3 regions of the Serratia sp. NFX21 genome follow, and region 1 is predicted to be linked to each of the others. Evidence: predicted binding sites of a transcription regulator. Region 1 holds the regulator's gene; each other region holds the start of a gene.
What was found. The regulator CRP, encoded in region 1, controls carbon source genes, mostly activating them, when cyclic AMP is high. The targets are predictions, from matches to a motif close to ATGTGANNNNNNTCACAT.
Positions count from the first base shown of each region.

Region 2: the regulator CRP is predicted to act here: its motif matches at 4,975-4,992, upstream of aaeR (HTH-type transcriptional activator AaeR).
Region 3: the regulator CRP is predicted to act here: its motif matches at 5,205-5,222, upstream of ACNT1W_RS14015 (YjcB family protein).

Region 1 covers NZ_CP183196.1:52,600-63,024, forward strand. The annotation lists gene ACNT1W_RS00355 (GNAT family N-acetyltransferase) at 1-659, opposite strand, end outside; gene ACNT1W_RS00360 (LacI family DNA-binding transcriptional regulator) at 903-1,883, shown strand; gene ACNT1W_RS00365 (PhzF family phenazine biosynthesis protein) at 1,884-2,666, opposite strand; gene ACNT1W_RS00370 (LysE family translocator) at 2,677-3,279, opposite strand; gene ACNT1W_RS00375 (hydrolase) at 3,398-4,378, shown strand; gene ACNT1W_RS00380 (YheU family protein) at 4,375-4,608, shown strand; gene ACNT1W_RS00385 (phosphoribulokinase) at 4,760-5,629, shown strand; gene ACNT1W_RS00390 (OsmC family protein) at 5,669-6,076, opposite strand; gene crp (cAMP-activated global transcriptional regulator CRP) at 6,456-7,088, shown strand; gene ACNT1W_RS00400 (YccS/YhfK family putative transporter) at 7,143-9,218, shown strand; gene argD (bifunctional acetylornithine/succinyldiaminopimelate transaminase) at 9,256-10,425, opposite strand, start outside.
Region 2 covers NZ_CP183196.1:5,099,346-5,109,770, forward strand. The annotation lists gene yjgA (ribosome biogenesis factor YjgA) at 11-559, shown strand; gene ACNT1W_RS23910 (barstar family protein) at 590-889, opposite strand; gene ACNT1W_RS23915 (ribonuclease) at 895-1,344, opposite strand; gene aaeB (p-hydroxybenzoic acid efflux pump subunit AaeB) at 1,588-3,555, opposite strand; gene aaeA (p-hydroxybenzoic acid efflux pump subunit AaeA) at 3,555-4,490, opposite strand; gene aaeX (p-hydroxybenzoic acid efflux pump operon protein AaeX) at 4,498-4,701, opposite strand; gene aaeR (HTH-type transcriptional activator AaeR) at 5,010-5,921, shown strand; gene ACNT1W_RS23940 (hypothetical protein) at 5,884-6,261, opposite strand; gene ACNT1W_RS23945 (zinc ribbon domain-containing protein) at 6,264-6,545, opposite strand; gene ACNT1W_RS23950 (nucleoside hydrolase) at 6,754-7,698, shown strand; partial or broken gene ACNT1W_RS23955 (adhesin) at 7,969-8,121, opposite strand; gene ACNT1W_RS23960 (hypothetical protein) at 8,239-8,544, opposite strand; gene ACNT1W_RS23965 (hemagglutinin repeat-containing protein) at 8,549-10,425, opposite strand, start outside.
Region 3 covers NZ_CP183196.1:2,942,237-2,952,661, reverse strand. The annotation lists gene ACNT1W_RS14030 (hypothetical protein) at 1-1,219, shown strand, start outside; gene ACNT1W_RS14025 (penicillin-binding transpeptidase domain-containing protein) at 1,254-2,972, opposite strand; gene mrdA (penicillin-binding protein 2) at 3,075-5,000, opposite strand; gene ACNT1W_RS14015 (YjcB family protein) at 5,284-5,565, shown strand; gene lpxA (acyl-ACP--UDP-N-acetylglucosamine O-acyltransferase) at 5,862-6,650, shown strand; gene ACNT1W_RS14005 (oligopeptide/dipeptide ABC transporter ATP-binding protein) at 6,663-7,610, opposite strand; gene ACNT1W_RS14000 (ABC transporter ATP-binding protein) at 7,600-8,604, opposite strand; gene ddpC (D,D-dipeptide ABC transporter permease) at 8,604-9,491, opposite strand; gene ACNT1W_RS13990 (ABC transporter permease) at 9,497-10,425, opposite strand, start outside.

The sequences.
Region 1 (10,425 bases):
GCCACCGAAGCCAGATAACCGCCCATGCTGCCGTCAAGTTCCCACACGGCAGTGCGCCATAGCCCGCTGGCGTCATTGAGGAAGTAGTCAATATCGCGCCGACGTTCGATGCCCAACAGCATTCGTTCCAACTGCAGGATGCCGGGCAGATCATCTGGCTGGGCGGCGCGCACTCTGCCGCGCGTCAGACTGGGGAAGGAAAATCCCTCTACCGGCACCGGGATCGCCATATCCTGATAAATCGCATAGGGCGTGAAGCCGGCACGGTGGTACAACGCGTAGGAGTCCAGATTTAACGCGCTGGAAATCAGGCGTATAGGTAGCGATCCCGCCAGTTCGTCGGCTTTCGCCATCAGCTGCACGGCGATACCACGACCAAAGTAGTCGGGATGTACATTCATGATGCCCAGCCCGAGATGAGTTTCACGCGGGTGAAAGAAGCAGGAACCGCACAGCACGCCCTGTTCATCGTGCGCAACCCAGTGCTGTCCGGTATCCAGATGGCGATAGACGTCAACAAACAGCCCGCAGCTGGTCGGTGCTGCGGAAAAGATGGCGCCCATGCCGTGGCGTTGATACCAGGCATTGGTCGACAGATGAATCAGTTGTGCGACCGCCTGGCGATCACTGTTTTCCGCTACTCTCAGTTGCACCTGCATCCGCCCCCTCTTTTCAGATTATGGGTTCAGCGAAATAACGTGAAATCGCAAAATGTAATCGATTTCATTTTCACCATGAGCAAAATGTAATCGATTTCTTTTTTTCGGCAACCTGATTAATCTGTTGAAAGGGGCTGATAAGATGAATTTGTAACCCACATCACAATCCTGAGGCCAGGCGCAGACTTTTTGCCGCGCTTGGGCATATTGTGCGGGGCAATTGGGCAGAAGGAACAGCAAACCATGTCGATCGAAAAGGTGGCGAAACTCGCCGGCGTCTCTGCCGCGACGGTCTCACGGGTATTGAACGGCCAGCAAATCGTCAAACCGGCCACTCGCGACAAGGTACTGGCGGCGATCCGCGCATGCGACTACCAACCCAACCTGCTGGCGCGTCAGCTACGCACTTCGCGTAGCCGTATGCTGCTGGTACTGGTTTCCAGTATCACCAATCCTTTTTGTTCCCTGGTAGTACGCGGTATCGAAGAAGAAGCCGAACGCCACGGCTACCACATTTTGCTGTGCAACTCCGAATCCAATCCAACCCGGGAGTCCGCCTATCTCAGCCTGCTGAGCGGTAAAGTGGTCGACGGCGTGATTACCATGGACGCCGTCAGTTGCCTGCCCGGCCTGACCGCAATGATTGGCGATTTTCCCTGGGTACAATGCGGCGAAGGCGATCCCGAGTTCCGTGCCTCTTCAGTCACCATCGACAACCATCAGGCGGCGAGGGCCGGCGTGCGTTATTTAGCTGCACGGGGCCGACGACGTATTGCCCTGATCAACAGCGACATGCGCTATCTCTACTCGCAGCAGCGAGAGCAAGGTTATCGACAGGCGCTGGCCGAAGCCGGATTCGACTATTGTCAGGTGGAATACGTCGAGGGGTTGGAATATGCCGCCGGTGCGTTGGCCATGGCTCGCCTGCTGGATGCCGGGCCGCGACCGGATGCGGTATTCACCATCTCCGACGTGATCGCCGGTGGGGCGATGAGCACCCTGCACCAACAGGGATTGCGCATTCCCGAAGATGTCGCGGTAATGGGCTTTGACGGCGTGCCATTCGGGGCCGTCACCACGCCACCGCTGACCACCGTCGAACAACCGATGCACCAGTTCGGCGTGCGCAGCGTGCAGTTGCTGCTGGAAAAAATCAAAAATCCGCAACAACCACCGCGCAATGAAGTGCTTGAGTGGCGGCTGGTTGAGCGTGGCTCAGCCTGATTACAAGCTCAATTCCCCACGCAAAAACGTGTGTGCATAGCCGCCAATCAAGGTGCGATCGCCCTTCAGCTCACAGAACAACTCGCCGCCGCGCGCCGAAATCTGCCGGGCGTGCAGCTGATGGCGACCAAGACGTGCGCTCCAGTAGGGCATCAGCGTGCAGTGTGCGGAGCCGGTCACCGGATCTTCGCCGCCGTCGAGGGTAAAATAGCGCGAGACAAAATCCGCCGTCTCACCCGGAGCACTGACAATCACGGCCCGGCCAACCAGGGCAATCAGTGCCGGGATATCCGGCTGTAATGCCCTGACCTGCGCTTCGTTTTCCAATACCACCAACAGCGCATTGGCCTGCCACACTTCCTGCGGATTAGCCCCCAGCAGCGCCGCCAACCCTTCAGGCTCCACAACCTTCTGCGGTGGCCGGGACGGGAAATCCAGGACCAGGCGTTCGCCATCTTCGGCGTCGCGTTTAACGTACAAGTCGCCGCTCGCCGAGCGGAAACGAATATCCTGCAGCGCCGGGTTCACCACGCTGAACATCACGTGTGCCGCCGCCAGCGTGCCATGACCGCACAAATCGACTTCTCGCTGGGGAGTAAACCAACGGATGGCCGACATATCGCCATCGTCCCAGACAAAGCTGGTTTCCGGCAGGCTCAGTTCATTGGCGATAGCCTGCATCTCCACAGCCGACAACGGCTGCTTCAACAGGCAGACGCCGGCCGGATTGCCCCGAAACCCTTTACCGGTGAAGGCCGCAATATGGAAGTAATTTTCTGCCATCCGCAATTCCTTAATACCAGATGAGTAACACACAGGCCGCGGTGAGCAACCCCATAGAAACGTTAAAAATGATCCAGGCCTTTTTGCTGCGCAGCAGTCGGCCAATCACCGTGCCAAATCCCAACCAAATCACGCCGGCAATGATGTTCACCACGAATATGCCCAGTGAGATCGCCAGAATCGAGGCGTTGTATTGAGCACCCGCCAGGCTGAAGCTGGCCACCGCCCCCAGCGCCATCAGCCAGGCCTTGGGATTAAGGAACTGTAGCAGCCAACCCTGGTAGAGCCGTATCGGTTTGGGCGGTGCCACGTCGGTTTCCAGCTTTTCATAAGCGGCGGTAGCCACTTTCCATGCCAGCCACAGCAGATACAGGCTACCGAGAATTTTCAGCACCAGATGCAGCGCCGGATAAACCAGAATCAGGCTGCCGACGCCGAACGCCACCAGCAGCAAAATGCTTTGCATGCCGAGCATGATGCCAATCATCAGCAACAGTGAACGCATAAAGCCAAAGTTGGCACCGGAAGTGGTCAGTAACATATTGTTGGGGCCAGGTGTGATCGCGGCCACCCACAGAAAACCTAGCATCGAAAGAAATAAACTCGCATCCATCAGGCGGGCGCTCCTCACCCAGGTCATTTTTTGCAGTATTATTGTTAACTCAGGCTAGTGAAGCTAACAGCGCACTAATCATCCCACAATAGTTGCCAATAAGAATTTTACTCAGGTTATGCATGAATCCTTTCGCCCTTTGACCGGGGCCAGTAATCCACACCTGCAAACGCTGCTGCCACGGCTGGTGCGTCGCCGCGTGCAGTTGAAACCCCACTGGCAACGGCTGGAACTGCCCGACGGCGACTTTGTCGATCTCGCCTGGAGCGAAGATCCGGCTCAGGCCAGCGGCAAGCCGCGAGTGGTGCTGTTCCACGGCCTGGAAGGCAACTTCTACAGCCCCTATGCCCATGGCCAACTCAATGCCTGGCGTGAAAAGGGCTGGCTCGGGGTGGTAATGCATTTTCGCGGTTGCAGCGGTGTGCCGAACCGCAAGCAGCGCATCTACCATTCCGGTGAAACGGAAGATGCACGCTTCTTCCTCCAGTGGCTGCGTGCTACCTACGGAGAAGCCCCCACCGCTGCCGTTGGCGTCTCTCTCGGCGGCAACATGCTGGCCTGTTATCTGGCACAACAGGGCGCCGACAGCCTGCTGCAGGCGGCGGTGGTGGTTTCTGCGCCACTGATGCTGGAGCCCTGTTCGTGGCGGATGGACCAAGGCTTCTCGCGGGTCTATCAGCACTACCTGCTCGGGCAGTTGAAACAAAACGCCACCCGCAAACTGCTGCACTATCCTGATACGCTGCCGCTCAAACTGCCGCAGCTCAAGGCATTGCGTCGGATCCGCGACTTTGATGATGCCATTACCTCGCGCATCCATGGCTTTAGCGACGCCACCGATTATTACCGCCGTTGCAGCGCCCTGCCGTTGTTACCGTCGATCCAAACGCCGCTGTTGATCATCCATGCCAAGGACGATCCTTTTATGACCGACGAAGTGATCCCCGAAACCGCCACGCTGCCGCACAATATTGAATATCAATTGACCGAGTTTGGCGGTCACGTCGGTTTTGTCGGCGGCACATTGAAAAAACCCCATATGTGGCTGGAATACCGTATTCCATCCTGGCTTGCCCCTTACCTGGAAACAACCAAGTGATCATCCCCTGGAAAGAACTGGAAACCGAGACCCTCAATAGCCTGATCGAGTCCTTTGTGCTGCGCGAAGGTACCGACTACGGCGAGCATGAACGTTCGCTGGAACAGAAAGTGGAAGACGTGCGCCGCCAACTGAAAAACGGCGAGGTGCTGCTGGTGTGGTCGGAACTGCATGAGACCATCAACATCATGCCGCGCGGGCAGTTCCGCGCCGGACAAGAGGAAATTTAGTGCTTATCGGTTCTATGACTGACGGAAAAAATCAGGTAACAATGAAGGATTGCAAACCAACGCGCAGTATTTTGCCCTAGGCGAAAGGGTGTCAAACAGACCAATAATGATATCTGACACCGGCGCATTAAACACGGAGTGACCCATCACCATGTCCGCCAAACATCCCGTTATCGCAGTGACCGGCTCCAGCGGTGCCGGCACCACCACCACCAGCGTGGCGTTCCGTAAAATCTTTCAGCAGTTGAACATCCGCGCCGCGGAGCTGGAAGGCGACAGTTTCCATCGCTATACCCGGCCGGAAATGGACGCGGCGATCCGCAAAGCGCGCGATCTTGGCCGTCATATCAGCTATTTCGGCCCCGAGGCCAACGACTTTGGCCTGCTGCAACAAAGCTTTAGCGAATACGGCACCAACGGCACCGGCCGTTCACGCAAGTATCTGCACACCTACGATGAAGCGGTGCCCTATAACCAGGTACCCGGCACCTTTACCCCGTGGGAAGCCTTACCGGCACCGACCGACGTGCTGTTTTATGAAGGGCTGCACGGCGGCGTAGTGACCGAGCACAACGACGTGGCCAAGCATGTCGATTTGCTGGTCGGCGTGGTGCCTATCGTTAACCTGGAATGGATCCAAAAGTTAATCCGCGATACCGGCGAGCGCGGCCACTCTCGTGAAGCGGTGATGGATTCGGTGGTACGTTCGATGGAAGACTACATCAACTACATCACGCCGCAGTTTTCCCGCACCCATATCAACTTCCAGCGGGTGCCGACGGTAGATACCTCCAACCCGTTCGCCGCCAAGGCGATCCCCTCGCTGGACGAGAGCTTTGTGGTGATCCACTTCCGCGGCCTGGATCAGATCGATTTCCCTTATCTGCTGGCGATGCTGCAGGGTTCTTTTATCTCGCATATCAATACGCTGGTGGTGCCGGGCGGCAAAATGGGGCTGGCGATGGAGTTGATTATGGCGCCGCTGGTGCAGCAACTGCTGGAAGGCAAAAAAATCGAATAGCTTACCGGAGCGCGGCAACAAGCCGCGCTCCTTTATCCGTCAGGACACTGCGCGGATCTCAAAGCTGTGGGTCACGCTGGCGGCCTTGCTCAGCATCAATGACACCGAACAGTATTTCTCGGCGGAAAGATTCACCGCGCGCTCAACAATTTTGTCACTTAAATCTTTACCGGTGACGATGAAATGCAGGTTGATATGGGTAAACAGTCGTGGTGCCTCCTCACGCCGCTCGGAGGTTAATTTCACCTCGCAGTCGCGCACGTCGTTACGTCCTTTTTGCAGGATCGACACCACATCTATCGCGCTGCAACCTCCCACTGACATCAGTACCATTTCCATTGGGCTGGGGGCTTTATCCCCGGCGTTGCCGTCCATCAGCACCTGATGGCCAGACGCGGATTCGCCCAGAAACGTCAACCCTTCCACCCACTTAACTCTTGCCTGCATACTGGTCACTCCGGTTAATTTCTTAAAATCAGACTACGCTTTCGCATAGAAACTGGCAACGGAACCTGATGCTAATCATGCTGAAGCGAGACAACACAAGACACCCGCCTCACTCTGTGCTACAAACAGAGCCGCAATAAATCTTTCCGGGACACTGATTTCAGGGAAACTCCCAGGGAAAGGCTCCTTTACCGGTATGTTAACAGAATGTAGCTTGCAGCTCTCCCGGCAAGTTAATATGCTAGGGCGACAGCGTATATTTATGACACGCCTCAAAACCTGCTGCCAGCCACCATTAAAAGAACGGCGACAGCACGTTTTACAGGGAACTCTGACCCCTGTGACACAAGGCAGCGATAACAACAGAGGATAACAGCGAATGGTTCTCGGCAAACCGCAAACAGACCCTACTCTCGAATGGTTCCTGTCTCATTGCCATATCCACAAATATCCATCCAAAAGTACGCTGATTCACCAAGGTGAAAAGGCCGAAACGCTTTACTACATCGTCAAAGGCTCCGTCGCGGTGCTGATTAAGGATGAAGAAGGTAAAGAGATGATCCTGTCCTACCTTAACCAGGGGGATTTCATCGGCGAGCTTGGATTATTTGAAGAAGGTCAGGAGCGTAGCGCCTGGGTTAGGGCGAAAACCGCCTGTGAAGTGGCTGAAATTTCCTATAAGAAATTCCGCCAGTTGATTCAGGTTAACCCGGACATCCTGATGCGCCTGTCAGCTCAGATGGCAAACCGTCTGCAGATCACATCTGAGAAAGTGGGTAACCTTGCTTTCCTGGACGTTACGGGCCGCATCGCGCAAACCCTGCTGAACCTGGCGAAACAGCCTGATGCCATGACCCACCCGGATGGTATGCAGATTAAAATTACCCGCCAGGAAATTGGCCAGATCGTCGGTTGCTCACGTGAAACCGTGGGTCGTATTCTGAAAATGCTGGAAGATCAAAACCTGATCTCCGCCCACGGCAAAACTATTGTCGTTTACGGCACGCGTTAATTACTGAAAAAACGGCGCGATGATTCGCGCCGTTTTTTTATGCCCCGAGTCATCATGTGGCGCCGACTGATCTACCACCCGGAAGTTAATTACGCACTGCGGCAAACGCTGGTGCTTTGCCTGCCGGTACTGCTTGGCCTGCTGATCGGCCAACTGCAATACGGCCTGTTATTTTCCCTGGTTCCCGCCTGCTGTAACATCGCCGGGCTGGACACGCCTCACAAACGTTTTTTCAAACGCCTGATCGTCGGCGGTTCACTGTTCGCACTCAGCAGTTTGTTACTGCAGCAAGCCCTGTTATGGCAGTTGCCGCTGCCGATACTGATGCTCGGCCTGGCGCTGCTGCTCGGCGTCAGCGGTGAAATCAGCCCGTTACACGCCCGTCTGCTGCCCGCTGCGCTGGTTGCCGCCATCTTCTCCCTCAGCATGGCCGGTTCAGTACCGCTTTGGCATGCGCCGCTGTTATATGTGGTCGGCACCGCCTGGTACGGGCTGTTCACCTGGTTCTGGTTCAAACTGTGGAAAGAGCAGCCGATGCGCGAGTCGCTCAATCAGCTCTATCTGGAGTTGGCGGACTACTTCGAGGCCAAATACTCACTGCTAACCCAGCATACCGATCCACAGACCGCGTTACCGCCGTTGTTGGTTCGTCAGCAAAAGGTGATGGACCTGATCACCCTGCTGTATCAACAGCTAAACTTTCTGCCGCACGCCAGTAACCTCGAGCAAAAACGTCTGCAACGAACCTTTCAGGTCGCGCTGGATTTGCAGGAACACATCACCGTCAGCCTGCACCTGCCGGAAGAGGTACAAAAACTGGTAGAACAGAGCCAGGCCGAAGCCATTATCCGCCGCAACGCACAGGTGATTGCCGGCCGGCTACGCACGGTGGCGCACGATATTCTCTACCACCAGCATTCGCAGCGCTTCAATATGGGCAATGAACTGGCAGCATTGGAAAAAGTGGCGGCACAGCACCCGGATAATCCGGTGGGTCAGTTCTGCTACTATCACTTCAGTCGCATCGCCCGCCTGCTGCGTACCCAGCATCCACTCTACCGGCGTGACCTGATGGCCAATCAAAACCGCCTGCCGTTTTGGCCGGCGCTGGTCAGTTATCTGTCGTTCAAATCCAATGCCCTGCGTAATGCGGCACGATTAGGCGTCACGCTGGCGGCAGGCAGCAGCCTGGGGATGATTTTCAACCTGCCGAAACCCTACTGGATCCTGCTCACCATCATGCTGGTGAGCCAGAACGGCTACAACGCCACCCGGGTGCGCATCCAGCACCGTGCACTCGGTACTTTGGCCGGGCTGGTAATCGCCGCCGGTCTGCTGCAATTACAACTGCCCGAGGCCGAAACCCTGAGCGTGATGCTGGTGATTACGCTGCTGGCCTATATGGTGTCACGTAAAAATTACGGATTGGCGGTGATTGGTTTTACGGTGACGGCGGTCTATACCCTGCAATTACTGGCGCTGAACGGCACGAATTTCCTGGTGCCGCGTCTGATCGACACCCTGATTGGCTGCGTGCTGGTGTTCGGCAGTACCATTTGGCTGTGGCCTCAGTGGCAAAGCGGGCTGCTGCGCAAGAATGCCCATCAGGCGCTGGAGAACGATCAGCAGGCGTTACGTTTGTTGCTGGAAGAGCAAGAGCCGGATCCCACTGCACTGGCCTACGCACGCATGCAGGTCAATCAGGCGCACAACGCGTTATTCACCTCACTGAATCAGGCGATGCAGGAACCGGGGTTTGAATCGAACTACCTGGCGGATATGCGCCTGTGGGTGACGCACAGCCAGTTTATTGTCGAGCATCTGAATGCGATGACTATTCTGGCGCGCGAGCACTATATGCTGACGCCAAAACTGGCGGAGGAGTATCTGCAATCTTGCGAGATCGCGCTGCAGAGCTGTCAGCAACGGCTGGAGTACGACGGGCCGAGCAGTGGCAACAGCATTATGCAGCCGCCGGATTTGCACCCAGATATGCCGGTGACCGAAATGGAGCGCCACCTGCGGCGTATTCTTTCACACCTGAGCGTGATGCATACCATCTCGTCATTGGCCTGGAGCCAACGCCCACACCACGGCATCTGGCTGAAACGCAAACTGCGCGATCAATAAGGGCGCCGTCTGGCGCCCTTGTCATCAATGCAACGCATTACGCGTTAATCACGTCCTGCACCGCCAGCTCAAACAGCGCCATCCCTTCGTCGATGTCCTGGGTCTCCACCACCAGCGAAGGCGCAAAGCGGATCACATTTGGCCCGGCATTGAGGATCATCAGCCCACGTGCGGCGGCGGCGGTCAGGAAATCGCGCGCCTTACCCTGGTATTGCGGTGTTAATTCAGCACCAATCAGCAGGCCCATGCCGCGAATATCGCTGAAAATACCGTACTTATCGCCAATTTTCTTTAACGCCTGCACGTATAACCCATGACGCAACTCAATGCCGCTCAGCACTTCCGGCGTATTGATCACGTCCAGCGCAGCTTCCGCCACCGCACAGGCCAGCGGGTTGCCGCCGTAGGTGGTGCCGTGGGTACCGACCTGCATCACCGAGGCAATCTCTTCGGTGGTCAGCATGGCGCTGACCGGGAAACCGCCGCCAAGCGCTTTGGCCGTGGTGAGAATGTCCGGCGTTACGCCATAGTGCATATAGGCAAACAGTTTGCCGCTGCGCCCCATGCCGCTTTGTACTTCGTCGAATACCAGCAGTGCCTGGTGTTTGTCGCACAGTTCACGCACGCCCTTGAGGAATTCGGCATTAACCGGAGTAATGCCCCCTTCGCCCTGGATTGGCTCCATCACGACCGCACAGGTATGGTCGTCCATCACTGCTTTCACCGCCGCCAAATCGTTGAACGGCACGTGCACAATGTCGGCCGGTTTTGGCCCAAAACCATCCGAATACTTGGCCTGCCCACCCACCGAGACGGTGAATAGCGTGCGCCCATGGAAAGCGTTATAAAACGCGATAATTTTGGTTTTATACGGACTGTGGCGGGTAATGGCGTAATGCCGAGCCAGCTTGAAGGCCGCTTCGTTGGCTTCCGCGCCGGAGTTGGCGAAAAACACCCGGTCGGCAAAGGTGGCGTTAATCAACTTGGTGGCCAGCCGCAGCGCCGGCTCGTTAGTAAAAACGTTGCTGGTATGCCACAGGGTTTCGCCCTGCTGTTTCAGCGCTTCGACCAGGGCCGGGTGACAGTGCCCTAACGCCGTCACCGCAATGCCGCCAGAGAAATCAATGTACTCTTTCCCTTGGCTGTCCCACACGCGGCTGCCTTTGCCCCTGACCGGAACAAACTGCGCGGGTGCATAAACAGGCAG
Region 2 (10,425 bases), 200 kb from region 1:
GGAGCCTACCATGAACAAACAGCCTGAAGACTGGCTCGACGATGTCCCGGAGAACATTGACGAGGAAGATGACGAGATTATCTGGGTCAGTAAAAGTGAAATTAAACGTGATGCCGAAGCGCTAAAAGACCTGGGTGTTGAACTGGTCGAGCTGGGTAAGAACGCGCTGGAACGCATCCCGCTGGATGAAGATTTGCGCGCTGCGATTGATCTGGCGCAGAAAATCAAAAAAGAAGGTCGCCGCCGTCAGCTGCAACTGATTGGCAAGATGTTGCGCGCCCGCGACGTAGAGCCGATTCAGACCGCGCTCGACAAGCTGAAGAACCGCCATAACCAACAGGTTTCGCTGTTCCACAAGCTGGAAGCATTACGTGACCGCCTGGTAGAAGAAGGTGATGACGCGATCCCGCCAATTTTGGCGCTGTATCCGGAAGCCGATCGCCAGCAACTGCGCTCACTGGTGCGTAACGCACAGAAAGAGAAAGCCGCTAACAAGCCGCCGAAAGCTTACCGTCAAATCTTCCAGTACCTGCGCGATCTGGCCGAGACCGCCGAATGATCGCCGCCGTCACCACGGGATGAACCCAGTTCATCCCCGGTGATGTGCAGGTTCACCGCTGCTTTCACGAATATTGAAACGCAGGCTGCCTTCCAGCTCTTCCTCCGCCTCTTCGAACAACAGGATTATCGCGCCAAAGCGACGTTTACTGCGGGCATTGAGATGGGTAAATTCTATCTCCACCGGCAAACCGATGTCCACCGTCACCACGTCCCACAGCGCATCCAGATTGGCACCAAACTCCTCATCCAGCGCAAACTTTTGCGCGAAGTCGCGGTAAAAAGCCGGCAAATCGTTAATCTGATTAAAATCGAACTCTACTTTTGCCATCAAGCTCACTCCACCCGAATGAAGTTTTTATAATGGTCACGCGTGACAAAAATCAGGCCGTCGCTGGAATACAGCAAACGATCGGCGCCGCGCCGGCCGCATTGATAATTGATATCCGCCTCACGCCATACCCGACTGCGGGCCGTGGGCAGTTGCCCTTCACGGTTTGAGAAACGATCGCCGCCAATCGCTTTGCCCGGCAACACCGAACACAGATTGCCGTTACGTGCATCCCATCCCTGTTCACGCGCCTGCTTCTTGGTGATGTAATAGTCCGGCAGCCGCTGGTGCTGCTGCAGATAGCTCACCACCCTTTGCTGCTGCGTCAGTTGGTCAATACTCTGACCTTCGGCTACCGCCGGTACGTTGGCAATCACCCGATCGTTACTGCGCATTGCAGTAAAGCCGGCTATCACAACGGCGATAACGATCGCCACGAGGATCCGCTTATTCATTGCTGTCCCTGATTTATGGCCGACAGGGGCGCATCAACACCCATGCTGGTTGGATTTATAGATGAAAAGGATGAAGCAGAGATGACTGGCATGTAACGTTTTCACTTCAGGGAAAGCGCGCCGAACAACCTGCATCACCCGTTCAAGCTAATCATGCCATTTTGCAGCCGGTCAGGCACTCAGTGCAACTCTGAAACGGGGCTATCTCAGGCAAGTATAGCCCCGGCAAGAAAATTTGAGGTATCAGTCAATCAGGGCGTGACGATAGCGATACAGCATGTCGGCCAGACGTTTTACCGGCCCGGTAACGCTGAGCGGGGCCTGATAATCCACCAGCTTCTGCTGATAATCGTTCATTTCACTCAACAGCCGATCGTAATAATAAGCACGTTTTACCTCGTTCTTCGCCGAGACCATGTGGTCGGCGGTACTGCGGATCTGCTTATGGAAAGCCGAAAGCTCCTCGCTAACCGGGATCTCAGCCCGCTGCATACGCTGGTGAGCGATAATCAGGTTCAGCGCCAATCGGTACTTGGCAATATCGTTCGGGAACATCATCAGCAGCTGATTCAACTGCTGATACAGCGCCGGCAGGTGGTTTTGCTGACGGCGTGCGGCCTTGGTAGTCAGCGCCGATACCGCGCTGCCGACAAACTGGTTCAGCAAGGTGCGACCGGTACGTTCACGCGAGTTATCGCGGATCAGCAGCAGCACCATCAGGCCCACACAGCTGCCGAGGAACTGGCCAAGCGCACCATCGAGGAACTGCGTGACGTTGAACTCCATCGGGTTGCTCAGTACCAGAATATTGATGGTCCCCGCCAACAGGCCAAGCGAGCCCAACCGTCGTTTCTGCACTTCGATACCGATGAAAAACGCCAGCAGGCCCAGACTGAGGCACAGCAGTAAAATACTTTGCTGAGTCGCCGGCAGGATCACCATAAAGTACAGTGAGCCGACCGGGATCGCCGCCAGCATGCCCAGTATAAAGTCCATCGCCACCATGCGCGGTGCCGGGGTGCGCATCGCCAGGGAGGTGATCACCGCAATGATCACCATAAAGCCGCTGCCGGAGGTCCAGCCGGTCCACAGCCACAGCAGGCTGCCAAAGGCCGTCGCCACAAAGGTGCGCAGACCATTAATCATTGCGTGGTGTCTTTCCGCCGAGGTCGGTTTAACCACCACCTCACTGCTCAACACCCCTTCTTCTACCGAACTGATACTGCTGTTGGTGTGTACGCCTTTGGCCAGCAGCAGGTAGCGAGTGGCCGCCCCCACCCAGCTGGTGATGGTCACTAATGTCTCGTCGGTACGGTTGGTGGTCAGCACCTGCCGCAACAACTTCATGCGTTTATGGATTTCCTGCGGCGTTTGGGCCGGAACCATCAGCAACTCGCGAACGTTTTCTTTCAGCGCATCCGGGTGGTTCAACAGGATTAAATAGGTCTCACAGGCCTGGGTAATCAACGTCAGCGAAAGCGTATGCAGCGCCAGAATGCGGCGATTCGCCTTTTGCCAGCGTGATGACTCCATCATCAGGTTGCTGCGCATGCCGTTCAGCGCTGTGGTGCTCTTCACCAAATTGCTCCAGGCGCGGTCGATATCTTCTTTCTCGGCATTGCTGATGCACATCTGCATCAACAGGTACTGATCCACCAGCAGTTTATCCACCGCCCGGTCGATATCCTGTTTGATTGAACGCGGCGAGAACAGCAAGTCTGCCAGCACGGCGCTGACGATCCCCAGCACGATCTCGCTGCAGCGCTCAATAGCAAACTGCGGCGCTTCCAGCAGATGCGCTTCGCTGCTGGCAACGGTGACAATAATGATTAGCGCGGTATAACCCGCCAGGCCCCAGGCATAGGAGTTTTCAACTTTAACCAGAGAGGAAATCCAGGTGCAGAAGCCGGCCCAAATGCAGCACAGCAGCAACATCACCACCGGCGCACGCGCCGTAGTGACGATAATCGCTATGCCGACAAAGCAGCCGATGAATGTGCCGATAATACGCAGCCAACCGCGATGACGAATAGCACCGGAAAAAGGCTCGCCGCCCGCGGCAAAGGCCGTACCGGCGGCCACGATGGCGGCGGTCATCGCCGACCAGCGTGGGGTTTCCAGATTGAGATGGAAGCCGACGAACAGCGCAAACACCACCGCAAAGCTGAGCTTGAAGGCAAATCTCAGCCGAATAAAGGTTGGGTTATTCATTAACCGAACTCACGCAGCCGATGCATCAAACGCACAAAAGGCGAGCCGCTGTCGGTAGCGCGGTCATTCTTACCGGTGATCACCACGGTAGCGGTGGTGCCAGCCGGGTACGGGTGCAATTGGTCTTTGTCGTCCAGCAGGATTTTTACCGGCACGCGCTGCGCCAGACGCACCCACTCCAGGTTGCTGTCGATCGACGCCAACCCTTTGCTGTTCACGGTGCTGCTGCTGTTGTTGACGGCGGCGGCCACGCTATCGACGGTGCCGTGCATGATGCGGTTACTGCCCAGCGGAGTGATTTCCGCACGGTCGCCCTTGTTCAGGCCATTGAGCTTGGTTTCTTCCAGATAGGCCAGAATGTAGAAGCTGTTTTTCTTCACCAGCGCCACGGCGACTGAACCCCGGGTGATGTATTCGCCGGCGTGCACGTTCAGGTTGGTGATCCAGCCATCGGCCGGTGCGCGTACCGTAGTGCGTTCCAGATCCAATTTAGCCAGTTCACGGGTCGCTACAGCCTTCGCCAGCTGATGCTCTACGGTTTGCAATACGTTATTCGCCTGGTCGATCTCTTCCTGCGACATCGCCTGCACGCCGAGGCGCACACGGCGGCCGGCTTCACGTCTTTTTTCTGCCGCCAGCGTCTGGTAGTAGGCGACATCGGCATTGGCTTCCGCCAGGGCCTGTTGGTAGCGCGGCTGGTCAATCACCAGCAGCACCTGCCCTTTCTTCACCAGTTGGTTATCCACCAGAGGGACATCGGTCAACAGACCGGTGACGTCCGGGGCGATCGCCACCACGTCGGCGGTGAACTTGGCGTCACGCGTCCACGGGGATTCGGTGTAGAACACCCAGGCCTTGAATATGGCTATGATCCCCAGCAGGACCAGAATCAGAGTGATCGCGATTCGGGTTATTTTTATTGAAAAATTTTTCACAGCGACCTCAAACGAAAAGACAGGTAATCAGATAGAACAAACAGCAGTACAGCGCAGTATTAAACAGCGCTGGATGCCAGACAAAATCGTAAATCCCGGTGGGTTGCAGCAGGCGGCGCAGCAAAAAAAACAGCGCCAGCGAGAGCAGCAACTCAAAAAATATCGGGGGAAACGACAGTCCGAAAATGACCATAACCGGAAGCAAACTCATCAATTTTTCCTTATTGTTCACTGCACCGGGCGTTAAGAACTCTATCCATTCACATTCTCTTTACATTTTAGCTGACACGCACCACAAATTCAGGCCCAGACAGGTCAGGAACCTGAAATAAGAGTAAACTCTGGAGCGTACATCCGCGATAGGGACTGCGAGGATATCGGAGGGATCGGCCACTATGGCGCTGCCGATCGCACTCGCGCGTTAGTAAGGTCTTTTCACCCGACCTGTTTATATTAGCGTGCTTACTATCAAGTCATCAACAATCTGTGATCTAAATCACTTTTAAGCCAGAGTGAATAATGGAAAGACTAAAACGGATGTCGGTATTCGCCAAAGTGGTTGAATGCGGGTCATTTACTGCGGCAGCGCGCCAGTTGGATATGAGCGTTTCATCTATCAGCCAGACCGTCTCCAAACTGGAAAATGAGCTGCAGGTCAAGCTGCTCAACCGCAGCACGCGCAGCATTGGCCTGACGGAGGCCGGAAAAATCTATTATCAGGGCTGTCGCCGCATGCTGCTGGAAGTCAGCGAAGTGCATGAGCAGCTGTACGCGTTTAACAATACGCCGACCGGCACGCTGCGCATTGGTAGCTCATCCACCATGGCACAAAACGTGCTGGCAACCATGACCGCAGATATGCTCAAAGAGTACCCCGGCCTGACGGTGAACCTGGTAACCGGTATCCCGGCACCGGATCTGATCGCCGACGGGCTGGATGTAGTGATCCGCACCGGCGCGCTGCAGGATTCCAGCCTGTTCTCCAAACGCCTGGGTTCAATGCCGATGGTAGTGTGCGCCGCCAAAAGCTATCTCAGCCAACACGGCACGCCACTAAAACCAAGCGATATGGTCAATTTTTCCTGGCTGGAATACAGCGTGCGACCAGACAGCGAGTTCGAGCTGATCGCACCGGAAGGCATCAGCACGCGCATCTCGCCGCAGGGACGCTTCGTCACCAACGATTCACAGACCATGATCCGCTGGCTGAAAGCCGGGGCCGGTATCGCCTATGCACCGCTGATGTGGGTGATCGAGGAGATCAAACGCGGAGAGATCGAGATCCTGTTCAAAAACTACCATTCGGATCCTCGCCCGGTGTACGCAGTGTACACCGAGAAAGATAAGCTGCCGCTCAAGGTGCAGGTGTGCATCAATTACCTGACCGAGTACTTTAAGCGCGTGGGGGAAGTCTATCAGGGCTACCGCTGAGCAATATACGACGCGCCAAAGCGCCAAGCACCAGTATTGCCAGCATACCCAGCCCCCAGATTAACCAGACGGCGTACTTCGCCCAGGTGAGCAACAGTGGGAAAGACCCCGCCAGCCAGTTCCCCAGTTGCTGCAACTGCGGCAGCCAAGTGTCCAATAGCGCCTGTGGCACCAGGCTGAGCAAGCCGGTAAGCTGCGGTGCCAACTGTGCCGAACCGCTCTGCGCCAGCCCCGTTAACGCGGGCAACCAGCCCAATACGCCAGAAACGCCCCAGGCCAGCAGCGTCCATAACGCCATTACCGCCAACAGCACTGCCACACTCCATCCACGTTTTGTCATGGCTATCCCCCGTTAGCGGCCTTGCCGCATTGTTGGCAAAAACGGCTGCCCGGTGACAACGGCGCTGAACACCCGCTGCACTGTGCCGCCGCCGTCTCGAAAGGTTGTCCACAACGGTGGCAATAACGGGCACCGGGCTTGTTAGGTGCCTGACATTGCAGGCATTGTGGCCCCTGCTCGCCGTGCTGGTTATAGCGGTTACCATGGTGGCCACTGCGATACCCTGAGCGCTGGTGCCCACCGCCAAAATCGCCTTGTCCCAAGAGTTTTTTCAACAGGCTCATCGCGCTTCTCCTCTGTGCTTTATGCCAGGTTATAGAATAAAGCCTGGAGTAAACTCCAGGGTAAAGCGCGCCGAGGGGGATTTACGTTTAATTACATCGCTAAATCAGCAACGCTTTGATGTGGTTAGCAAAAAGCATTATCGGTCATTACCTCGCCCACCATCGGTGCGCTATGCTGCGGGGACCTCTCCCTGCATCAGGAATAACAATGAAAAAAATCATACTGGACTGCGACCCGGGACATGACGATGCGATCGCCATGCTGCTGGCCTGGGGCAACCCGCAGATCGATCTGCTAGCCGTGACCACCGTGGTGGGCAACCAAACGCTGGAGAAGGTCACCCGTAACGCGCTGGCCGTCGCACGCATCGCCAATATTACCGGCGTACCCTTTGCCGCCGGCTGCCCGCGCCCGTTGGTACGCCAGATAGAAGTCGCACCAGATATCCATGGCGAATCCGGCCTGGATGGCCCGGTATTACCGGAACCAACGCTGGCGCTGGAACCCTGCCACGCGGTTGATCTGATCATCGATACCATCATGGCTCACCCGCCGGGCAGCGTGACGCTGGTTCCGACCGGCGGCCTGACCAACATCGCCATGGCGGTGCGCAAAGAACCACGCATTGCCGAACGAGTGAAAGAAGTGGTGCTAATGGGCGGCGGCTACCACGTGGGCAACTGGAGCGCGGTGGCGGAATTTAATATCAAGATCGATCCGGAAGCCGCGCACATCGTGTTCAATGAAAAGTGGCCGCTGACCATGGTCGGGCTGGATCTGACCCATCAGGCGCTCGCCACGCCAGAAGTCTGTGCCCGCATCGCCGCTATCCAAACCGGACCAGCCAGGTTTGTCGGCGAACTGCTTGAGTTCTTTGGCAAGATGTATCAGCAGGCGCAAGGTTTTAGCGCCCCGCCGGTGCACGATCCTTGCGCGGTGGCCTATGTGATCGACCCCGAAGTGATGACGGTGCGTAAAGTCCCGGTGGATATCGAACTGACCGGCACCCTGACGCTGGGCATGACGGTAGCCGACTTCCGCGCCGCACCGCCGCCGGACTGCCACACTCAGGTGGCGGTGACGCTGGATCAGGATAAGTTTTGGGATTTGATAGTGGATGCGCTGGAGAGAATTGGGGAAGTGAAGGTTTAGGCTTCGGCTTGTAGGACAGGTAATAGTAAGGCGGTGGGCCGGGGGGTGTTTGGATAGCTGCCTGGCCTGGGTTTATCGAGGGGGATAAACTAGCGTTTTAGTAATGCAGTTAATTGCCCATCCAACTGGCTAAGGCAGTTATCCATATATTCCGTGGTGACCTGCTTCACCATCGCATAATCACTGGCTTGCCACTGCGCCAACGATGCCGTTCGCGGCGTTGGGCTGCACTTGAACTGGTCGACGGACCCCCGACCAATTCACCTCCGGGTTGTTCAACTGCGCGGCTATCGCACCCAGCATCGCATGCGCCATCGCGTTGGCGGCCACGTTGTCATCACCGATACGCGCTTTGATCTCTCTCGCCAGATACGGTGCCGCGCCGCTCGCCAATGCACCGGCAAGATTGTTCCCCGCCAGCGCCTACAGCGCCCAACAGGAGATCACCGCCGCACCCGGGGTGATCCGGTTGCAACTGCGAGAAGATGGGGGATTTAGGATCTGAGAGCAACCACCTCGGCCATCGGTCGAGGTGGTTCATTAAAACGGAGAAAATAAAATACTCTTATTATCGCGATCAGCCTGATCTATTAGTGCAATCACAGATAATAGGTAATCATGAACATCTTGCTCTGATGATTCATCTTTCATCAGGTTATTAATCTCCTTACGAAGATCTGCAAGTTGCTCATCACTAAAAAGCTCCATGTCACAGTTAGATAACTCAGATAACAATGGGTATTTACAGTGATCATCCCTGATTAAAAAACTTTCATTCCCCTGAAAGTCTTCCAATGAGGCAATACTTTCACCAATAACTTTATCCCATAAGTAAACAATAAACATATAGTTACCTCACCACCGTCTTACCCGGGAACGTATTGACCAAATTACCTTTCTTATCAGTGATGACCGTCATAATTGACGTTGGCATACTGTTGTTCATTGCATCAACACCAATATTTTTCCCCATATCCACAGTACGAATATAGTTACCAGTAGATGGTGAGTATTGCACCGGTGTCTTCACAACAGTATCTGACTGCAAGACAGTCTTCAGTTCATCCTTCGTCATTGTGAAGTGTGATTTATTAGCTCCCCATTCACCACCATGTTTCTTCCAGGAGTATTCAAGCCCTGAGGCTGTCGAGCCATCACCATTTCTGAGGTTGACCCTTGACTGAACGATCGAGCCTTTCCAGACTTCCTTCGCGGTATTGGCCGCCACAGCTTCAGCCTTAGCCGCCGTCGCCTCTGCCGCTGTCTTACCGATACCCACCGCACCACCGGCACCTACACCACCCGGCACGATGGCTTCCGACATCTGGATACCAGCATTATTAAGGCACAGCACTACATTACCCGCACAGGTCTGTATCGCCGCCTTGGCTGCTGCCGCTAGCTCCGGTGTCGCAGCGGCCAGAACGCCACCACCAAGCCCGGCTGGCAAAGCAACCATCAGCGCATCGTTCATCGCCAAACCTTTCTGGCAGGATGCTGAACTTGAGTCAGTGCTGCAAGACGCAATATTCTTGCCGTGTTCCTGCACGAACTTGGTCTGAGTTTCCTCATTCCCGCCCAACAAGTTATTCTCAACCGCATTCTTAGCGGCTTGCGAACCTGTCACCACACCTGCGCTGCTGTCTGAGACGAGACCTCCCGCCAGCCCTGCGGCCAGCTGGCTCAGCGCACTGACCTGCTGTTTCTCGCTTTCTGTCAGGTCCGAGATTTTACGGCCCTGGAACATCTCACTCAGTATCACCCGCGCTACCAGCTCGCCACCACCGGCCCCTACCGCACCCGCTACCGCCGACTGGTTGTTCAACTGCGCGGTTATCGCACCCAGCACCGCATGCGCCATCGCGTTGGCGGCCACGTTGTCATCACCGATACGCGCTTTGATCTCTCTCGCCAGATACGGTGCCGCGCCGCTCGCCAGTGCACCGGCAAGATTGTTCCCCGCCAGCGCCTGCAGCGCCCCCGTCACCGCCTGTGCGGCTCTTTGTATATCGCTGCCGGTACCGTATTCCTTCATCTCGGCTTGATATTCCGGCGTTTTACGCAACGCTTTCGCGTCCAGCCCCGGATGCTTATCCTTCGCCGCCTTCAGCCCATTAATATCACCCTGGGTGCGGATAACATCCATCGTCTGTCCGGCGATCTCACCAATCAGCTGCGCCTGCTTCAGCCGGTTCTGCTCTTTCTCCTTGTCGAATATCTGTCCGATACTGCCGTTGGCGTTATCGGTATCGCGACTGAGTTGATTAACGTCCTGCTGCTGGTTGGCCTGGTCCCGAATGACCACGCTACCGCCCGACACTGCCGCCTGCGTGGTGCCTTCTGCATGCCCTTTATTACCAGCGCCGGACAGGGCTGCGCCCGCCAGATTGGTTAGCAAGTCGGCCCCTACCGGGCCACCGCTGCTGATGCTGCCCCCCTGATGCTCGGCCTTGAAATCCGCCTGATTATGGATATCACTGAAGCCCAAGGTGCCGGTATCAAGGCGGTTTTTATCCGCCGTAGCCGTGCTGGCAATCACCGCGCCATCTAACTGCGTATGCTCGCCCACCTTAACATCATAGCCGCCCTTGCCGGCAAACAGACCGGTTTGCTCCTGCACGCTGTCATAATTACTGTGCAGTTTGTCACGACTCATGCTCAGGCTGGCGGAGCCACCGGCACCGATGATGGCCACGCTGACGCCACCACTGACGCTGGTCTGTTTGG
Region 3 (10,425 bases), 2.4 Mb from region 1:
ATTTTTACTATTTTCACCAATGAGTTATGCTAACACCATCACCCCCGTCAGTGAGAAGCCTGCCACGAAACCTGAGGCAAAAAAGAGTAGTCCGGCATTCCCGCATCTGCATTGGCAAAATGAGGAAAATAATAAAAACATTGATATCGGTGGTGCATTACGCGCCAACTATCGTTATGAAGACTGGGGCAGCAGTAATTACCGCAACCCACCCCACTTGCGTTTTGATACCTTTCGCATCGATGCCAGTGGCAATTATAATGACGCCTTCTTTGATTCGGGCTTTTGGTTTCAGGATCGCCGAAAATACGCCATCGACCGTGCCTATGTCGGCTATCACCTGAGCGGGAATTCTGACCTGCAGTTGGGCGCACCTTTCAAACCCTTTGGTTTGCAGCCTTATCCCCAGTTTGGCTGGTCCTACGGCATCCCGTTTTATCTCGGTTTCGGGGTCAATAACGGGCTGGGTGCCAAATACCAATTCCATGACCATGGTTGGGCGCTGGATGCCGCCTATTTCCCCCGCATGATGCCGGCAGGCGTGCGCTATGCACCGGAAGTGGGCAATTTCGACGATCTGAAAAATACCAACTACGGTTCGCAACATTTGCAAGCTAACGAGAAGCGCGACCAGGTGAACCTGCGCCTGGCGCGTGAATTCCATCAGGGTGACTGGAACAACGAACTCGGCGCTTCGCTGGCGGTTTCCCGGCTCTATAATCATGACACCGGGGATAATGGCACCTACTGGGCGACAGGTCTGCATGCTTTGGTGAACTACGATCCGTGGCATCTGTCGTCACAAGTAATCCGTTATTCTTATGACGCCAAGGGACCTGAAGGAGCCAACAACTCGGTAATCTTAATGGGGGGTAACGGCCTGACGCCTGCCTATTTAATTCCGGCGCAGGCCACCACGGCGTCAATCAACCTGGCGCGTGATGTCGAGGTGCCCTGGGGGCCGGTGAAAAAACTGCGTTTTTATAACGACTACAGCGTGCTGTGGAAGGATAAGGACGGCGGTTCTGATTCTAAAATGAATACCCTTGGGGTGCAGATCTTTGCCCTGCCGGTGATGGTGTGGGTTGATCTGACCTGGGCGCAAAACGCCAATCCCTGGGGAGGTGCCGAAAACGCCACCGGCTGGACCAGTACTCAGTCTTCCGGCAGCAATAAATGGTATTTCCGCACTAACCTGAACATTGGCTATTACTTCTGATCCTTTTCCCCCTCCAGCGAGGGGGAAGATGGTGTTAGCCCTTAACCTGAGACACCACATTCAACGGTTGGGCGTCAGGCAGGATATTCATATGTTCCAGTACCTGAGCCATGATTTTGCCAAACACCGGGCCAGCTACCGAACCACCGAAGTGTTTGCCGGCTTTCGGGTTGTTAACCATTACCACCAGCGCTACCTGCGGATCGCTGGCCGGGGCGACACCGGCGGTGTAGTTGATGTAACCGCCGTCGTATTTGCCATTAGGCCCCATCTTCTCTGCGGTACCGGTTTTAATCGCCAACCGGTACCCCGGCACTGCGGCGCTGAGCCCGCTGCCGCCAGGCAAAGCATCGCTTTCCATCATATGCACCACGGTTTTTACCGTATCCTCCGGCAAAATGCGCTGCCCCATTACCGGTGGCGTAACTTTGGTTATCGACAATGGACGATAAACGCCGTAGGAACCGATGGTCGCATATTCACGCGCCATCTGTAGCGGCGTTACCCGCAGGCCATAGCCGAAGGAGAAGGTCGCCCGTTCGATATCCGCCCAGCGCTCACGGTGCTGCGGCAGGTAGCCGCTGCTCTCGTTACCAATCCCCAGGTCAGTCGGCAGCCCCAGGCCAAAGCTTTTGTAAACGGCCGGCAACACGGTGGCAGGCAGTGCCAGCGCGATATGTGAAACGGCGATGTCACTGGATTTTTGCAGTACCCCGGTAATGGTCAGTTTCGACCAGTGGCCCACGTCCTTGATTAAATGACCATTGACCCGGTAAGGCGTGGTATCCAGCACGGTATCCGGCCTGATTAAGTGGTGCTCCAGCCCAACCATCACCACCACGGGTTTTACCGTGGAGCCTGGCTCGAAACTGTCGCTGCTGCATACGTTGCGAATATCTTTTGACGGCGTATCCGCATAGTTGTTTGGGTTAAATGACGGGTAGCTGGCCATGCCCAGCACCTCGCCGGTGTTCACCTTCACCAGCACGGCGCAACCGGAGTCTGCCTGGTTGGCGACCACGCCGTCGCGGATCTGCGCATACAGCACGTACTGGATAAATTTGTCGATGCTCAGCGTGACGTTCGGCGGCGGCACAGGATCGACGTTCTTGATCACGCCAATCACCGCCCCGCTGCCATCCTTCTGGTACACGCGCAATCCGTTCTTGCCTTGCAGCAGGTGGTTAAAGCCCAGCTCGATGCCTTCCAGCCCCTGATTATCCTGTCCGACAATACCGATCAGCCCGGCGGCATCCTGGCTCATCGGATAAAAGCGGCTGAAGTCCTGCTCGGTGCTGACGCCGGTCAAATGCAGCTTACTGATATAGCTGGCATTATCATCTTCAACCTTACGGGCCAGATAGACAAAACGCTTATGGGCGTTGGTCTGGATCTGCTTTTGCACCTCAGTCAGCGGCATTTTCAGCACGTTGGCCAGGCTCTGCCAACGTTCATTGGTGAGGTCGGTATGGCTATCGAGAATATGTTTGGGATCCAGCACGATATCGCGTGAAGACACGCTCACGGCCAGCGCTTCACCATTGCGATCGGTGATCATTCCCCGGTTGGTCGGCAACACCTGGGTGCGGATCGAACGCTGATCCGCCTGGTCAGTCAGTTGTTGATGCTCCAACAGTTGTAAATAGCCCACTCGAAACGCCAGCAGGAAAAAGCAAACCAGTATCCCGGCGCAAATCCAGCCAAAGCGAAGGGTTGAATAATTTTTACCGCTTTTTTTTATTAATGGCGCCACTGTTAACCCTGCGTTTTTATTAAGGTTATGTAATGATTTCAGTCTAACCTGACGAAAATCTTTAGAAGATTGCAGTTTGTAAGAAAGTAAAAACAAACGCGTTTACTGTTGCACATCCGCGCTGTCGTTTAACTCCGGTTTAACTTCTTGCCCTTGTTCAGGCTGCGGGGCGTTGGCCGGGTCAAATATATGGTCGAGGATCGCCCGCGCGGTCGGCCCTGCCACCACACCGTCTCCACCGCCGTTTTCCAGAATCAGCGCCATCGCCACCCGTGGATTTTTATAGGGGGCAAACAGCGTATAGAAGATATGGTCACGCAGCCGCACCGGGATCATTTTGGCGTTATAGGTCTGATTTTCTTTCAGCCCAAACACCTGCGAAGTCCCGGACTTGGCGGCAATTTGGTACGGCGCGGTGTGGAACAGCTTGTAGCCGGTCCCGTTTGGCAGGTTGGCCATGCCATACATGCCGTTGCGCACAATGCCCCAATACGGCGATTTGGCATCGCCAATCTGCGCAGCCTGCTTCGGCGGTTGATAGAGGTTCACCTGGCGCCCCTGACGCATGGAATACAACAGATGAGGCGTCTTCACCTTGCCGTTATTGATAAGCGTGGTGAGTGCCTTCACCATCTGGATTGGCGTGGCGACCCAATAGCCCTGGCCGATGCCCACCGAGATAGTGTCCCCCTGGTACCAGGTTTTTTTATGCACCCGCTGCTTCCATTCGCGGCTTGGCAAGACACCGCGATATTCTTCGTTAAGGTCAATTCCGGTAGCCTGGCCGTAACCAAACTTGCTCAGCCAGCTATGAATGCGGTCAATGCCCATTTCATAGGCCACCTGATAGAAGAAAGTATCGGCGGACTCTTCAATCGCCTTGGTCACGTTCAGCATCCCATGGCCGCTTTTTAACCAATCGCGATAGCGACGCTGGGTACCCGGCAACGTCCAGGTCGGTGCGCCAAAGAAGGTGGTATTGGGGGTGATCACCCCGGCGAACAGTGCAGAGGTCGCCATGTAGGGTTTCACTGTGGATGCCGGTGGGTACAGCCCCTGGGTTACGCGGTTTATCAGCGGCAAATCGGGGTTAGCCAACAGAGATTTATAGGCGGAGTAACTGATGCCCTTCACGAAAGGATTGGGATCGTAGCTGGGGCTGGAAACCATCGCCAGAATACCGCCGTCATGCGGGTCTTCAACCACCACTGCCGCTCGTTGCCCTTTGAGCACCGATTCGATATATTGCTGCAGCGTCAGATCGAGCGTCAGGTAAATGTTTTTGCCCGCCTGTGGCGGTTGTTCTTTCAGCAGGCGTATCACCCGGCCGTGGTTATCCACCTCCACTTCCTGATAGCCGGTGGTGCCGTGCAGTTCAGACTCGTAATAAGCCTCAATGCCCTGCTTGCCGATATTGTGGTCGGCGGCATAGTTCTCACTCAGACCGGCTTTATCCAGCCGCTTCAAGTCACTATCGTTGATTTTCGACACGTAACCCACCACGTGGGCCAGTTCGGCACCGTACGGATATTCCCGTTGCTGGTAGGTATCGATGGTTACCCCATCAAAGCGGTACTGATTGACCGCAAAGCGCGCCACCTCGGTCTCGGTCAGCCCGCTTTTCAGCGTCACCGGCTTGTAGCGACCGTTATGGTGCATATCATCGCGAAAGGCGGTGATATCTTCCGGGGTCAGATCGACAATCGGCGTCAGCTCTTGCAGCAACGCGGTCATGTTTTCGATTTTGCTGGGAATGATCTGGATTTGGTACAGCGTAATATTACGCACCAGCGGAGTGCCATTGCGGTCGAAGATCAGCCCACGACTCGGGGCAATCGGCACCATTTTAATGTCGTTCTGATTGGAGCGAGTTTGGTAGAACGCGTGCTGTTTGACCTGTAATCGATACAGGTTGGCGACCAGCACGCCAAAACAGGCAACGACCAGCACCATTGCCACGCCGGCACGGCGAATAAACAGCATTTCCTCTGCGGAATGGTCACGAATTTTATCTTTTAATAGGGCCATACGTGGCGAGTTACCTGTCAGACGTCACAATTTCCCAAGATAAATCAGGGCAGTGAAAAGTCGGCAAGCATAGCGTTATTGGCAAAGGCTCCCCATTAAAAGGTTGCTAATGAAATGGCATAAATGTTTCAGCATGTTGGAATGTTACCAAATGCCGATTTTTCTGCCGCTCAGGGATTGAGCCGTGATTTATGCCGGGCTACAATGTGACGCAGATCACACTAATTCATTTTTGCCCGCACGGCCCCCCACCGACTGCGGCTTTTTCCAAGGACCATGTTCGATGAGTGCCATTGCCACAGGTTTTATCATGATGCGCTGGGAGTTACTGAGCGCCGTTATGATGTTTATGTCCAGCCAGCTAAACGTCGTTTGCCGCAAGACCAGCCGCAACGGCATGGCATTTATGTTCAGCAGCCTGGGGCTGTTCACCACCTGCTGGTTCGTCATGGGCCTGATGGGCATCAGTTTCAGCCAGGAAGGCTTTACGCAGTTCTGGTCCCACGCCTGGGATATGTATGTCGAAGTGGTCAGCAACACCCCCACCGACTGGCCACTGCCCTGAGCCAGAATGGAGAGGCAAGGCGTGACGCGTTTTGCCTCTCCTCTTTTTGCGTTTGAGCGTCGGTGGTAACATCCCGTTATTACCCAAAGGTTCATAAAATAAATAAAATATAATCGGGTGGTCTGAGACCGGCAGGGGCTTATGCTGGCCCCAGACAACCTTGTCACACTGACGGGAAGGCAAACTTCCTGCTCACCTTTCCTGTTCCCCCCTTAATTAATCCAGAATCCGGCTTAATACTTAACCGATGACTGGCCTGGCTGATGGATAGCCATGCGCCGCCATCAGGATGCGTCATGATTTCTGCTTCTGCCCGTATTGCCGACAACAGCGTGATTGAGCCTGGCGTGATTATCGGTGCCCACGTGAGTATCGGCCCTTTTTGCTTCATTTCCGCCGGGGTTGAGATAGGTGAAGGCACCACTATCGCCTCGCACACGGTGATTAATGGCCTGACGCGCATCGGCCGCGACAATGTTATCGGTCAGTTTTCCTCGATCGGCGAAGCCAGTCAGGATCTGAAATATGCCGGTGAGCCGACCACGCTGACCATCGGCGATCGCAATCGCATCGGCAAATACGCCACCCTGCATCGCGGTACGCTGCAAGGCTGCCAACGCACCGTCATCGGTCATGACAACGACCTGCGCGACAATGTGCATGTTGCCCATGACTGCATCATCGGTGACGGCGCTTACCTTGGCGATCACAGCGGCCTGGCGGGTCATGTTGAATTAGGCGATGCCGTCTGGGTCGGTGTTCGGTGCGCGGTACATCAGTTTTGCATTATCGGTGCCCATGCGCGATTAGCCGACGCCACCCTTCTGGTGCAGGACCTGCCTCCCTTTGTGCAGGCTGGCGGTCATCGCGCCAAGCCTGATGGTCTGAATCTGGCTGCACCGGCTTTTCTGGCCGCCGATCCGCAACAGCAACGGGTGATTCACTCGCTGTATGACATGCTCTACCACCGGGCGATGCCGCTGGAGGAGGTTCGGCAGGAAGTGACTCACCTCAGCGTGGAATACCCGCTGCTGAGCCTGTTCCTCGATTTCTTCACGCGCTCGACGCGCGGCATTATCCGCTGAGCAACGTGGCCGCTATGCCACCTTATGGCAACGCACCGCTGAGCCACCCAGATTAACCCGCAAGTTTTGCGGCAGTTGGCAGCCTTCTCCGGCATAAGGGCAACGTTCGCGGAAGAAACACCCCTGCGGCAACTGGCGGTTGCCCGGCAGTTCGCCCTTGCGATCTTCAATCGTGCTGTCGGTCAATGAGCGCCCTGCGCGAGGCACCGAATCCAGCAGCAACCGGGTATAGGGATGCTGCGGCTGGCGCAGTACCTGCGCGGTCGGCCCCAGTTCCACAATTTGCCCCAGATACATCACCGCGACACGGTCACTCATGTGCTGAATCACCGAGACGTTATGCGAAATCAGCACATAGGTCAGATTGCGTTGGCGCTGCAACTCCACCAATAAATTGAGGATCTGCGCCTGCACCGAAATATCCAGCGCCGAGGTAGGTTCATCGAGCACGATGATATCCGGTTGCGAAGATAGCGCACGAGCAATGGAGATACGCTGCCGCTGTCCGCCGGAAAACTCGTGTGGCAAGCGGTCAATCGCCTCCGGCCGCAGACCGACCTGTTGCGCCAGTTCCGCCGCCTGTGCCCGTCGCTGCGCCACGCTGGTATGCTGCTGCACGTACACCGGTTCAGTAATAATGCGCCATACCGGCAGGCGGGGATCGAGCGACGACTGCGGATCCTGAAACACCATCTGCATACCGCTGCCAAACCAGGATCCATCGTTGCGCGCCCGCAGCAACTCACCGCTACTCGGTTTCAACAATCCCATCAGCAACTGCGCCAGCGTACTCTTGCCGCAGCCGGATTCGCCAACGATACCCAGGGTTTCCCCGCGCATGATGTTGAGATCCAACCCGTTGAGCGCGTGGACATACTCACGCGGCTTGCCACGCCAGTTATAACTGGCGGGAAAGCGTAGCCGCACGTCGCGCAGTTCCAGCAGCGCTTCAAGGTTCATTTCGCACCTCCAAATCAATAGACTGCGGATGCCAGCAGGCCACCCGCTGGGCCGGTTCTGCGGCTAATGGCATTAGCGGCGGTGTTTGTCGGCACTGGCCGTCGGCGTGGCTGCAACGGTTGCTGAAGGCGCAGCCCAGCGGCAGCGCACTCAAATTAGGCACCGTGCCGGGAATGGCCCGCAGCAGGCTGCGCGGCTCGGCGCGTTCCGGCGCCGCCAGTAACAGCCCAATGGAATACGGGTGGCTTGGGTGTTCGATCACCCGCTCTGTAGTACCACTTTCAATCACGTGCCCGGCGTACATCACATACACCCGGTCGCAAAGCTGCGATACCACCGCCATATCATGGGTGATAAACAGCACCGCCGTGCCGCTGGCACGCGCTTTTTGTTGCAACAACCTCAGCACCTGGCGCTGCACCGTTACGTCCAGCGCGGTGGTCGGTTCATCGGCGATAATCAGCTCCGGCTCGCAGGAAAACGCCATGGCGATCAACACCCGCTGGCGCATACCGCCGGACAGTTCGAACGGATAACGTTCCATCACGCGTTCCGCGTCGGCAATTTGCATCTCCTGCAACAGTTGAATCGCCTTGTCACGCGCCGCCCTAGCCGAGAGCCGCTGATGCAGACGGATCACTTCACACATCTGGCGACCAATCTTGCGCGTCGGATTCAGTGCGCTCATCGGTTCCTGGAAAATCATCGATACCCGCGCGCCGCGCAATTGACGCATTTGCCGCTCACTGGCATTGAGGACGTCGGTGCCCAGCATCTGCAGCGCTCCGCCGGTCACGCTGTAGCCGTCCTCTGCCAGCAGCCGCAGGGTCATCATCGCCGTCACCGACTTGCCGGAACCGGACTCACCCACCACGCCAACAATCTCGCCGGCCTTAACCTGCAGCGAAACGCGGTTAAGTGCCTTGACGCTGCCGCCGTAGACCGGGAATTCCAGTTGCAGCTCTTCGATAGATAAAACGATAACTTCACTCATCAGCGCCCCCGGGTTTTAGGATCCAGCAGGTCGCGCAGACCGTCGCCGAACAGATTAAAGCCGGTGGCGGTGATCAGGATCGCCGTACCGGGAAAGGCCGAATACCACCACTGGTCGAGCACATAGTTGCGCCCGTTGGCCACCATCGCCCCCCACTCGGCGGTCGGCTGTTGGGCACCCAGGCCGATAAAGCCCAGCGTGGCCGCCATCAGGATCGCCGTGCCAATATCCAGCGACGCCTGCACCACCAACGGCGGCATTACGTTACGCAGCACATGCCAACCGATCAGGTGCCAACGCGAGGCACCAAAGGTGCGCGCCGCTTGCATATAGGCCTGATGGCGTAGCGTCAAGGTTTGGCCACGCGCCAGCCGCACATAAAACGGAATGCGCACCACCGCGATAGCCAACATGGCATTGAACAGGCTGGGGCCGAGCGCCGCCGCCAGCGCCATGGTCAGCACCAGCGAAGGCACCGACAGCATAATATCCATGCAACGCATAATCAGCGCATCCACCGTGCCGCCCATCACGCCGGAGAAGCAGCCAAGCAGCGAGCCAATGCCCCCCGCCAGCACCACCACCGCCAGCCCGGCGGCCACCGACTGACGGCTGCCGACCAGTACCCGGCTGAACAGATCGCGGCCTACTTCATCAGTACCGAACCAGTGTTCTGCCGAAGGCGGCAGCAGGCGTGCGGTAAGATCAATCGCATCCGGGTTGTGCGGTACCAGCCACGGCGAGAACAGCATCAGGAACAGTACGGCAATCATGATAGCGGCACCCAGTAACGTCAGCGGGCTACGCCGCACGCGGTACCAGGCACGGCGCAGGCTGACAAAACGCAAGGCCGGTTGCGCCGCCGGCGGTTGTTCGATTTGAGTCATTGTCATTATCCCTCGCGCCCCATTCGCGGGTCGATCCACAGATAAAGCAGATCGACGATCAAATTCACCATCACGTAGGCGAAGGACACCACCACGGCAAAGCCCATTACCGCCGGGAAGTCCAGCGCCTGAATGGAGTCCACCACATAGGCACCCATACCCGGCCAGGCGAATACCGTTTCGGTCAGTACCGCGCCATACAGTAAATCCCCCAGCGCCAACCCCAACACCGTCACTGACGGGATCAGGGCGTTGGGCAGCGCATGCCCGAGCACCACGCGCCAATGCGAAAGACCGTTGGCGCGCGCAGTGCGGATATAGTCTTCTCCCAACTGTTCCAGCATCGCCGATCGAATTTGCCGCGCCACCACCCCGAGGTGAACAAAGGCCAGGGTCAGCGCCGGCAAAATCAGGTGCTGCAGGCTGTTCCAGAAGGCTTCGCCATTGCCGGTCAACAGGGAATCGAGCAGGTAGAAGCCGGTGATATGGGTTGGTGGATCCAGCCAGTCGTCCAGCCTGCCGCCGCCGGGTAACAGATTGAGTTGGCCGTAAAAAAGGATAATGACGCCCAGCCCCAGCCAGAATGCCGGAGTGGAGATACCGGTCACCGACAGTAACCGCACCAGATGATCGGGCCATTTATTGCGATAAACCGCCGATACCACGCCAAGCGGTACCCCCAGCGCGATTGCCAGCAACAAGGCGCAAAAAGCCAGTTCCAGCGTGGCGGGAAAGAAGGCCCGCAGATCTTCCAGTACCGGTCGCCCGGTGCGAATGGAAGTTCCCAGATCGCCATGCAACAGATCCAGCACGTAGCGGCCAAATTGCACATATAACGGCTGATCCAACCCCAGTTGCTGGCGAATATGCTGGACAATTTCTTCGCTGGCGCGGTCACCGGCCAGTAACCGCGCCGGATCGCCGGGGATCAGGT